One region of the Plantibacter sp. CFBP 8804 genome, then DNA from elsewhere that is predicted to be linked to it. Evidence: riboswitches for the same ligand, from Rfam matches in the RefSeq annotation. Region 1 holds a riboswitch; the other holds the start of a gene.
The links. A riboswitch is a leader RNA that binds a small molecule or an ion and turns the genes downstream of it on or off. The one in region 1 is predicted to bind thiamine pyrophosphate.

Region 1 (5,516 bases):
CGCGGAGCCAGGAGTTCCAGCGGCCCGCTTCGTCGCGCCGTAGGGCGTCGAGGACGAGCGCGAAGACCTGGTCCGCGGCGCCGGTCGCCTCGATGCGGAGACCCGCATCGAGGTCGGGCCGTTCCCGCTCGATGAAGGCGTCCTCCTGGAGGGTCCACTCGGCGAGCCAGTCGACGCCGTCACCGCGCCCGATGAGGCGGTCGGTGCGCTGGACCACCGGCGCGTCGAGCCACAGCACCGTGTCGGCGAGTATTCGCGACGCCCGCGACGACGACCCGCAGCCCTCGACGATGAGTGGACGGTCACTCGGCACGAGGTGCGCCTCCGCACGGGCGGACCGTTCCCAGTCCCAACGCCGCCACTCCCCCGCGCGCCGCTCGGAGAACGGTGTGAGGATCCACTCGACGAGGAGTCGAGCACCCTCGTCGAGCCCCTCCCACCCCGGATACAGGTCGTCCATGTGGACGACCGTGCTGGCCGTCAATGCGGACGCCACCGAGGAGGCGAGCGTCGTCTTCCCCGTGCCCGACCGTCCGTCGATGAGCAGGACCGGCGGAACCGCGCTCACTGGCCCACGACCCGGAACGTGCCGGCGAGGACCGCCGTGGACAGCGCGAAAGCCATGATCACGATCGTCACCAGGACGGCGACGACGTCAGCCCGGCCCAGGCGGGACGGTCTGGCCCAGGTGCGTTCGTTCGGTGCCCCGAACCCCCGCGCCTCCATCGCCGTCGCGAGTTTGCTCCCGCGGCGGATGGCGAACACCAGCAGCACGAACGCCATGGACGCGAACCGCCGGACCACTCCCCGGTCCCCCAGCCCACGGGCACGACGGGCGAGCGCGAGACTGCGCCAGTCGTCGATGAAGAGTCCGAGCATCCGCGCTCCAGCGAGGATCCCGAGCACGAACCGCGACGGCAGCTTCGCGATCTGGGACAAGCCGTCGGCCAGATCGGTCGGGTCCACCCGCGCGAAGAGCAGGATCGTCGGGAGACCGAGCGCCAACACGCGGATCGTCACGGCGACCGCCAGTTCGATCGAGTTGTCCGTCACGCGGACGAACCCGAGCGACAGGTACTCCGTCCCTCCCGGCTTCGCGTACAACAGCATGCTGATCCCGCCGATGGGCGCGAAGACGAGCACCGGCAGGGCCCGCTTCAGCAACGCGGTGAACCGCAGGCCGGAGAGCGGGAACAGCATCACTTCGAGCAGCACCGCCGTGCTCGCACTCACCCAGTCGATCGTCAGCAGCAACGGGACGGACAGGATGAGGACGGCCAGCACCTTCGTCACCGGATTCACCCGGTCGAGTGGCGGCCGATGGTGCAACACCGTCGAGCGCTCCGCTGCCGTGAGGCTCGTCATGCGGCCCGCCTCCCGAGTTCCAGCGGTTCGAGGAGGATGCGATGGTCGCCCAGATGTTCGACGACCCCCGCGTCATGCGTGACGGAGACGATCGTCGCGCCGCGCTCGAGCTCGTGCTGCAGCAGGCGGACGAGTGACAACCACGTGCGTCGATCCTGCCCGAACGTCGGTTCGTCGAGGACCATGACCGCCGGTCGGGCGGCGAGGACGGTGGCCACCGACAACCGGCGCTTCTGACCGCCCGAGAGGCTGAACGGGTTCGCCTCCGCAAGACGACCCAGACCGAGCGCCTCGAGGATCTCGGAGACCCGCTCGTCGATGGCGGTCCGGGACCAGCGGAGCGCCTGCAGGCCGACGCCAAGCTCGTTCCGCACGGTCGACGAGACGAACTGGTGCTCGGGATCTTGGAAGACCGTCCCGATGCGCGTGAGCAACTCGGTGGACTTCCAGCGGATCGGCCGGGATCCCAGCCTGCCGGCGAGCTGCGGAGCGGCGGTCACCGTCCCCGTGATCTCCGGCAGCAGTCCCGCCAGCGTGAGCGCGAGCGTGGACTTCCCCGCGCCGTTGGGGCCGACGATGACGGTCGCCGCACCCTCGGGCACCGCGAGCCCCAGGTGCTCCTGCACCGGCTGCTTCCGCGTTCGACCGATCGCCAGGTCGTCGGTCGTGATGACCGCCGCTGATGGGCCGGACACCGGACGAAGGGCCAACCCCAGCGGGATGCCCGGCACCCAGACGCCCGCATCGGCCAGGCGCTGCCCGACGTCGTCGAGGACGAGGTCGGGTGGTCCGTCGGCGAGGACACCGCCGTCGGCGTCGAGCACGACGACCCTGGTCATCAGCTCGCGCCAGACGTCGACGCGGTGTTCGATGACGACCAGGGTGGACGAACCGTCATCGACCAGCCGAGCGACGGCATCCCGCACCTCGGCCACCCCGGCCGGGTCGAGGTTCGCGGTCGGTTCGTCGAGCAGGAGGAGCGAGGGGTGCATGGCGAGTACGCCGGCAAGGGCCAGCCGCTGTTTCTGACCGCCGGACAGCGCCGAGGTCGAGTGGTCCAGCGGCAGGTCCAGTCCGACGGCCTCCAGCGAGGCGTCCACACGGCGCCAGATCTCCTCGCGTTCGACGCCGAGGTTCTCGCAGCCGAAGGCGACGTCGTCGCCGACCTTGGACAGGATCACCTGCGAGTCGGGATCCTGCAGCACGAGCCCGATGCGACCCCTCGCTCGTTCAGGCGGAACGCCGTCCACGAGGAGCGAGCCGTGGGATTCCCCCTCGTCCGCACCGCCGAGGACGCCGGCCAGGGCGTGGATCAGCGTCGACTTGCCGGCACCGGACGCCCCCAGGAGGAGGACCCGTTCGCCCGGTTCGATCACGAGGTCGAGGTCCCGCACCGCCCAGGCCTTCCGACCGGCATGACGCCACCCCCAGTCCCGCGCGACGACGCGCGCCGGACCGGTCGCAGCCGCTCCCGGCACGATCAGACCTCGCGCCGAGCGTCCCGCCCCGACGCGAACCGACTGAGCGCTCCGGTCGACGCGAGTGCCCTGACAAGTGCCCATCCGACGACACCGGCGAGGATCGCGCCCGAGACGAGCAGCGAACCGAGGTAGATCGCGTTGAACTCGACACCCTTCTCGAGGTTGCCCGACATCACGAGCTCGAGGAGCCACGCGCCGGCCCCGGCTCCGGCACCGGCGAGGATCGCCGGAACGAGGCCGAAGCGCTTGTACGCGAGCGCCGCGAACACCAGCTCAGCACCGAGGCCCTGAGCGAGGCCGGAGTACACCGTCGTGACACCCCATGCGTTGCCGATGAGGGCCGAGACGATCGCACCGATGGTCTCGACGAGGAGTGCTGCGCCGGGCTTCCGGATGATGAGTCCGCCGAGCACCCCGCCGAGGAGCCAGATCCCGACGGCGATCCCGCCGAAACCGGGCGTGACGGCGCTGGCACCCGCGTACCAGAGTGATCCGAGCGTGTTCCACGCCCAGAAGATGAGGCCCGTCGCGACGCCGAGCACGGCGACCACGACGATGTCGACGACCCTCCAGCGCAAGGTCCGCGACGCAGCGCGTTCAGAGGGTGAGATCTTGGTCGATGCTGACACGATACGTGCCCTTCCTGTAGACGGAAAAGAGCACGGGATAGCGAGAAATGGTCTCCCTGCGCTGGCATGATCCAGATCAGGTTCGACGGTCGAAGGCGAATACCTTCCTCTCAGCCCGGTTCACCGGACTCCCGTGGTGGCACGAGTCTAACCCCTGCCGTGCGCAGTCGCACGACAGGGGTTCGACGGGGAGGGCTACTTCTTGAGGGCCTTGATGAGGCCGGCCAGAGCCTTGCCGCTCACCCAGATGAACGGGATCGCGACGGCGATGAGCGAGATGAGGTTCGGGTCGAAACGGAGACCCTCGTCGGTCTTGATGTAGGCACCGACCGGGATCGAGACGCCACCGCCGCCGCCGCCGCTCGGGGCGTCGTCGCCGTCGCCCTCGGAGCCGCCGCCGAAGCCGTAGTACGTCAGCGCGACGGGCACGAGCTTCGTGCCGTCGACGTCCTGCTGCTCCCCGTAGGCTGCGGACACGCCGAGCCCCTTCGCCTGTTCTGCCAGCTTCTCCACGAGATTCGTCATACCGCGAGGCTACCGCTCGGTATCCGCCGGTCCAAGGGGTTGATCCGTGCTCCCAGCACCCTGCGAGTCTCCGCGACTGCCGAGTCCGCGACGTCTCGGCTTGCCGAGGAGGGAGGCGGGAGCGATCGCGAGATCGCCGAACCGGCTCGCGACCCGGTCGATCGTCTGCTCGGCTTCACGCCACTCCTCGTCCGGGTCCCAGAGCCCGGCACCGGCCTCATCGGCGGGGACGAGCTGGTCGACCTTCACCCCGACGAGGCGCACGAGGCGTCCGCCGCGATCGAGGTCGTCGAACAGCGACGCCGCCTCGTCGTAGACCCGACGCCCGACGTTCGTGGCCTCGCCGATGGTGCGCGACCGGGTGATGACGCTGAAGTCCGCATAGCGGACGCGGATGCTGATCGTCCGTCCGGCGTAGCCGCCCTTCCGGAGCCGGATCGCGACGAGGCCGGCGAGGTTCAGCAGCTCGCGCTTGAGGATGGTCGGGTCGGACACGTCCGTCGGGAAGGTCACCTCGTGGCTGACGCTCTTCTCGCGTCGTGCCAGCTCGATGCCGCGCGGATCGATCCCGTTCGCGAGCTCGAGGAGTCGGCGACCGGAGGCCTCACCGACCGCGCGCTGGAGCATCGACAGCGGGGTGGAGGCGAGCTGACCGATGGTCCGGATGCCCCGGTTCGTCAGCTGCTCCTCCGTCCGACCACCGACGCCCCATAGCGCACCGACCGGCAACGGATGGAGGAACGCCAAGGTCTCGTCGGCTGGTACGACCAGCAGACCATCGGGCTTCGACAGGCCGGAGGCGAGCTTCGCGACGTACTTCGTCGACGCCAGGCCGACCGAGCACGGCAGGCCGGTCGCGTCGAGGACCCGCTGCTTCACGAGCGCGGCGATCGTCCGCGGGCTCCCGAGCAACCGGACCGCACCGGAGACGTCGAGGAACGCCTCGTCGATGCTCAGCGGCTCGACGAGCGGCGTCACCGACTCGAAGACCTTCATCACCCGGTCGGAGTACTCGCGGTACCTGCCGTGGTGGGGCGGCAGCACGACGGCGCTCGGACAGAGGCGCATCGCCTGGGACACCGGCATCGCCGCGCGCACGCCGTACCGGCGAGCCTCGTAACTGGCGGAGGTGACGACCGACCGCCCCTCCTTGTTGCCGACGATGATCGGCAGACCGCGCAGCTCGGGCCGTTCCAAGAGCTCGACCGAGACGAAGAACGCGTCCATGTCGACGTGGAGGATGGGGGTACCGCTGTCGTCGGCATCGTGCGCCGAGACGCGACGAGACGCTCCATCCTGCCGACTCATGCCTCCATTGTCGCAGTCGCCTCCGACACGCTCTCCACAAGGGCCGAGGCGGGAGGGCCCGGCGACGCTAGGCTGTCCGGCGATGAGCACGCGAACGCGGACCGGGTCGGCCCCGGCGGTCCCAGACCTCTCCGGGCGGGACCTCGCCCTCGACCTCGTGCGCGTCGCGTGCGTCGTGACGGTCGTCATCGTCCACCTCCTGATGGTC
Region 2 (5,516 bases), on a different contig from region 1:
GCCCAGACCACCCGCGGCGTCGACCAGCGCATCCGGGCACGCGGTCGTCCCCGTCAGGTGCCCGCCCTTCACGAGCACGATCACGCCCGCTTGCACCGAGACCCGTTCCGCCTGGGCGAGTGCGTCGGCCCAGCTCGTCGCCACCGGCTCGTCCGCGAGGACGGCGAGCTCCGGCAGGTTCGGGGTCACGAGGTCGACGCGCGGGAGGAGCGCGCGCATGGCCGCTTCGGCGTCGCGGCGGAGGAGACGGTCGCCGCTCGTCGCCACCATCACCGGGTCGAGGACGACGGGTCCGGTCACCGTCTCCTGCAGCCAGGTCGACACGGTGTCGATGATCGCGACATCGCCCAGCATCCCGATCTTGACCGCGTCGATCACCACGTCATCCGCGACCGCGTCCAGCTGCTCGCGGAGGAACCCGACGGGCGGGGTGTGCACGGATCGGACGCCCCGGGTGTTCTGCGCGACGAGCGCGGTGACGACCGCCATGCCGTATCCGCCGTTCGCGGCGATGCTCTTGAGGTCGGCCTGGATCCCGGCACCGCCGGTCGGGTCGGTGCCGGCGATGCTCAGCACCCGCGGTGTGTCCCGGACCGCGACAGGTCGTCGACCGCGCACCCGGTCCGAGCTCGACGACGCCGGCGCCGTCGTCTCTTTCACGGCGCTCATGCCGAGACCTCAATCCAGGCGCTGTGGAACGCCCGGGCGGCGGCCGCCGGATCGTCGGCGGCGCAGATGGCGGAGACGACGGCGAGACCAGCGGCACCGGCAGCGTGGAGCTCGACCGTGTCCTCCAGTGACACCCCACCGATCGCGACGCACGGGAGCGGGGTCGCGGCGGCGATCGCGGCGAACCCCTCCATGCCCAGCGGCTCCGGGTGGTCCGGCTTGGTCGTCGTCGGGCGGATGACGCCGACGCCGAGGTAGTCGACCGTCCCGAGTGGCAGCGCTGCGACCGCGTCGAGGTGCGCCGAGGTGTTCGCCGTCAGTCCCACGACGGCGGCCTGACCCACGATGCGACGCACGGCGTCGACCGGGAGATCGCTCTGACCCACGTGGACGCCGTGGACGACGGCGCCGGCGGAACGGGCGGCGAGGAACACGTCCACCCGATCGTCGACGAGGAGCAGCGCCCGCCCGGCGACGACCTCCGCCGCACGCACGGTCAGGTCGAACAACTCTCGCGCCGACGCGGTCTTCTCCCGCAGCTGGACCGCGGTCACCCCGCCGTCGACGGCCCGGCGCACGACGTCGAGGACACCGCGATCCCCGCTGGCCGAAGCATCCGTGACGAGGTAGGTGGCGATACCGCGGCGCACGAGCTCGGCGTGCGAACGGGCCGCGAGGACCCGGTCCGCGGTGGTCGAGGCGCTCACGCGATCACCGCCAGGCTGCGGACGGTGTCGGCATCGAGGAGGTGGAGGTGGTCGAGGAAGGCGAGAGCGAAGGACCCGGGGCCACGGCTCTCCGCAGCCGCCAGCTGCGCGGCGACCGTGTACGCGGTGGTCGCCGCGACCGTCGTCAGCAGCCGGTCGTCGTCGAGTGACGCGAAGGCGGCGAGTACGGCACCGAGGGCACAGCCACCGCCCGTCACGAGGGTGAGCCAGGCGTGCCCGTTCGAGCAGCGGACGATGCGCTCACCGTCGGTGATGACGTCCGTCGGGCCGGAGATCGCGACGACGGCACCCGAGGCGCGGGCGATCGCGGTGGCCGCCTCGATCGCGCTGTCGACCGAGTCGGTGCTGTCGACGCCGCGCCCGCCGGCGCCCAGTCCGGCGAGCGCGATGATCTCGCTGGCGTTGCCGCGCACGATCGTCGGCCTGAGGGCGAGGAGTTCAGTGGCGAGCGCCGTGCGCACCGGCAAGAAGCCGACGGCGACGGGGTCGAGCACCCATGGAGTGCCGGCCTCGTTCGCGGCGGTGGCGGCCTCGACCATGGCCTCGCGCTGCTCAGCCTGCGGCGTCCCGAGGTTGAGGAGCACGCCGGAGGCGATGCGGGCGAACGGTCCGGCCTCGGTGGGGATGTCGGTCATCGCCGGGGCGGCGCCGATGGCAAGCAGGACGTTCGCCGTGAAGTTCGTCACCACGGCGTTCGTGATCGATTGGACGAGCGGCGTGCGCTCGCGCAGGCGGTCGAGGAGGTCCCCGGACGCGCTCGCGAACTCGCCGACGGACGAGTCGTCGGTGGACGGGTGGGCAGACTGCTGCGGTGTGCGAATGCTCATTCGCGACATCCCTTCGCTCGGACTAACGAGATCAGGTTCGACGGGTGTGTTCTCAGCCGATCGTCGTGGGATCGGCACCCCGTGTCACTCGCGACCACCCTAGCGGGTCGGCCCGGCTTCCCGTCCAGCGGGCGGGCGAGGATGATGGAGGGATGGACTTCTTCGAGCTGGTCACCATCGTCTTCGAGGTCGCCGGTGTCGGGGCGATGGTCGTGGGCTTCGTGATCGCCGTCACCCTCTCGGCCCGCCTGTGGTGGAGCACGCGCGACGGCGCACGGGCTTTCCGGATGCTGCGGGAGACGATCGGCTCGGTCATCCTGCTCGGGCTGGAGATCCTCGTGGCCGCCGACCTCGTGAAGACGGTCACGTCGACGCCGTCGCTGACCGACGCACTCGTCCTCGCGATCATCGTCGTCATCCGCACCCTGCTGAGCTTCTCCCTGCAGATCGAGATCGAGGGCACCCTCCCCTGGAGGCGCCTGGCGACGACCGGTCCACAGCTGTTCGACCGTGCCGTCAAGCGCGGTGGCGAACGCACGCGGCGTCGCGCCGAGGAGCAGGACGTGTCGACGTCAGCCGATCCGACACCGGCGCCGACGGTCGCGGCGCAGGCCGTCCCCGACGATGAGGACGGCTTCCCCGAGCTCCGCAGTCGCAGCTAGTGCGGCGCGGCTAGCGCGCCGCGGAGGTCGCCCAGGTGTCGCGGATGAGGTCGGGCAGCAGGCGCATGTCGTCGAAGACGTGGGTGCCGTCGCCGATGAGGCGCTCGGCGGGCGTCATGCCACCGGCGTAGGCGTAGACCGTCATGCCGGCCGCGCGGGCAGCCAGGACGCCGACGACGCTGTCCTCGATGACCGCGCACCGCTCGGGGGCCGTGTCGAAGTCGGCGGCGGCGTGCAGGAAGAGGTCGGGTGCGGGCTTGCCGACGGCGACGTCGGTCGCGCTGAAGATGCGCCCGTCGAAGCGGTCGTGGATGCCCACCTGCCCGAGGTTGCGGACGACGTCGTGCAGCATCCCGTTCGAGGCCACGCACAGCGGCACCCCGGTCGCAGCGATGCCGTCGAGGGCGTCGACGACCCCGTCGACCGCCTCGAGCTCGCGCTCGCAGATGCCGCGGAACATGTCGCTCCAGCGCTGGATCCAGTCGGCCTCGAGCGGCTTCCCGAGACGCTGCTCGACGAGCGTCGCGTAGGTCTCGAGCGAGGCGCCGACGAAGAGCTCCCGCACCTCGGCCTCGGTGTAGTCGCCGCCGACCTCGTTGAGCAGCTGGAGGTTCACCCGGACGGAGATGCGTTCCGTGTCGACGAGCGTGCCGTCGCAGTCGAAGATGACGAGGTCCGGATAGTCGACTGGCATGCTCCGAGCCTAAACGACACCGCCTGCGCTGTGGCCGTGCGCCCTCCGGCGGCGACCTCCGACGGCGACCTCCGACGGCGGTCGGCGTCATGGTCAGCGGGCCGCGCGGACGCCCTGTCGCTGCCAGGTGACGACCATGCGTCGCGCATACTGGGTCGCCGCGACGAAGTGGCCGAGGAGTCCCAGGAGGATCGCCACGAAGCCGACCCCGCCGAAGACCCGGTAGAGCGCCGACGCCGGATCCCCGCCGCCGAGCGCGAGGCCGATGAGCAGCGCGAAGAAGCCGACGAAGAGGAACACCGTCCGGATCTTGCCGGCGATGCTCACCGGCACCTCGGGCGTCCCGCGGAATGCGACGACGGCGACGAACGCGAGCAGGAGGTCGGGGACGATCATGACCACGAACACCTGCCACGGGATGATCTGCGCGATGGCGAACGACGCGGCGACCACGACCACGGTCAGACGGTCGGCGACCCCGTCGAGCCAGGTGCCGAGCGCGGAGACCGTGCCCATGCGGCGCGCGATCTGTCCGTCGGCGACGTCGCTCAGGAACACCACCGCACCGACGACGAGCGCAGCCCAGTAGGAGCCGGTGATCACGAGGGCGGCGAACACCGGGAGCAGGACGATTCGTCCCGCCGTGATCGCGTTCGGCAGGTTCCTCCAGTCGTCGTCGGAGAACAGCTGCGTGCGGAGGCGCGCGAGCGGTGTCTTCTCGTGCAGGGTCACCGGGATCATCGCCTCGTCGCCGGGGATCGCGGCACCACGGCGGAATCGGACGATCGCGATGACCGTCACCACCACGACGAGCGCGAACAGCAGCGCCCAGCCGGTGGCGCCGAGGTACTGGCGGACCGTGTCGAGCGTGGCGCGGACGAGGGAGCCGACGCCGACGTAGACGGCGGACCAGAGGAGGGAGCCCAGCAGCGATGCCGCGAGGAACGACCGGTAGGGCACGCGGGCGACCCCGGCGGCGGTCGGTGTCAGGCATCGGAGCACGGGGACGAGCCTCGTGAGGAAGACGGCCTGGGCCCCGCGCCGCTCGAGCGCCTCGACCGCGCGGTCCCAGCCGTGGACGCCGAGACGCCGGACGATGGCCGAGTCACGGAGGCGACCACCGGAACGCCGACCGAGGAGGTAGCCCAGCTGGTCCCCGAGCGACCCGCCGAGGGCGACCGCGAGGAATAGCACGAGGGCACCGGGGGCGGAGTCGAGCATGGCCGCGAGGAGGAGCACCACCGGTTCACCGGGGACGACGAGGCCGAGCCACAGGCCGGATTCGGCGGTCGTGAACAGGAGCCCGAGGAGCCAGATCAGCGGATCGGGCAGCGCCGTCGCGGCGTCGTTCACCCACCCGATGATGTCCACGGATCCCCGTTCAGCAGTGCGACCCGCACTCCTGGGTGGGGCGCGGCTCGCCCAAGTCTACGGACGAGCCGCGCCCTCCCATCCCCGAGGGGTCGTTCAAACGGTCATTCGCCGGACAGCTCGTCCCGATTCGCGCGTCGACGACGCAGGACGGCCGCGGTGACGACACCGGCGGCACCGAGCACGAAGAGCGCTCCGGCAGCGACGATCCACGGCATCGCGTCCGCGCCGGTCGAGGGCAGACGACCCGCGTTGCTCGGAACCGCGGGGTCGCTCGGAACGGCGGGGTCGCTCGGCGTCGCCGTTGGGACGGGCGGCACCGGAGCGACCTCGTCGGCGACGAGCACGAAGGTGGGCACCGTCTGGACCGCACCGTCCGTGCCGACGACGACGGTGGCGGTCGTGGTGCCACCCGCGGGCACCGAATACCCGGCCGGAACGGTCAGCGTGACCTCGTAGCTGCCCGGCGCCAGATCGGCGAGCCCGTAGGAGCCCTCGGCCGTCGTGGTCAGGGCGACCGGGCCGCCCGGCGTCGTCACCGTGACCGTCGCTGCGGGCACCGGGG

Region 2: linked by a shared signal. The riboswitch ahead of thiM (hydroxyethylthiazole kinase) and the one ahead of IFU11_RS02855 (ECF transporter S component) in region 1 are both predicted to bind thiamine pyrophosphate.

The regions. Positions count from the first base shown of each region.
Region 1 covers NZ_JACYTU010000001.1:604,206-609,721, forward strand. Annotated here, with positions in the region: gene IFU11_RS02840 (hypothetical protein) at 1-568, opposite strand, end outside; gene IFU11_RS02845 (energy-coupling factor transporter transmembrane component T family protein) at 565-1,365, opposite strand; gene IFU11_RS02850 (ABC transporter ATP-binding protein) at 1,362-2,843, opposite strand; gene IFU11_RS02855 (ECF transporter S component) at 2,846-3,475, opposite strand; TPP riboswitch at 3,512-3,620, opposite strand; gene IFU11_RS02860 (hypothetical protein) at 3,671-4,000, opposite strand; gene dinB (DNA polymerase IV) at 4,010-5,308, opposite strand; gene IFU11_RS02870 (acyltransferase family protein) at 5,391-5,516, shown strand, end outside.
Region 2 covers NZ_JACYTU010000005.1:16,230-21,745, reverse strand. Annotated here, with positions in the region: gene IFU11_RS11315 (bifunctional hydroxymethylpyrimidine kinase/phosphomethylpyrimidine kinase) at 1-669, opposite strand, end outside; gene thiE (thiamine phosphate synthase) at 666-1,376, opposite strand; gene thiM (hydroxyethylthiazole kinase) at 1,373-2,224, opposite strand; TPP riboswitch at 2,216-2,316, opposite strand; gene IFU11_RS11300 (DUF1622 domain-containing protein) at 2,377-2,886, shown strand; gene IFU11_RS11295 (HAD family hydrolase) at 2,897-3,580, opposite strand; gene IFU11_RS11290 (CDP-alcohol phosphatidyltransferase family protein) at 3,674-4,951, opposite strand; gene IFU11_RS11285 (carboxypeptidase regulatory-like domain-containing protein) at 5,056-5,516, opposite strand, start outside.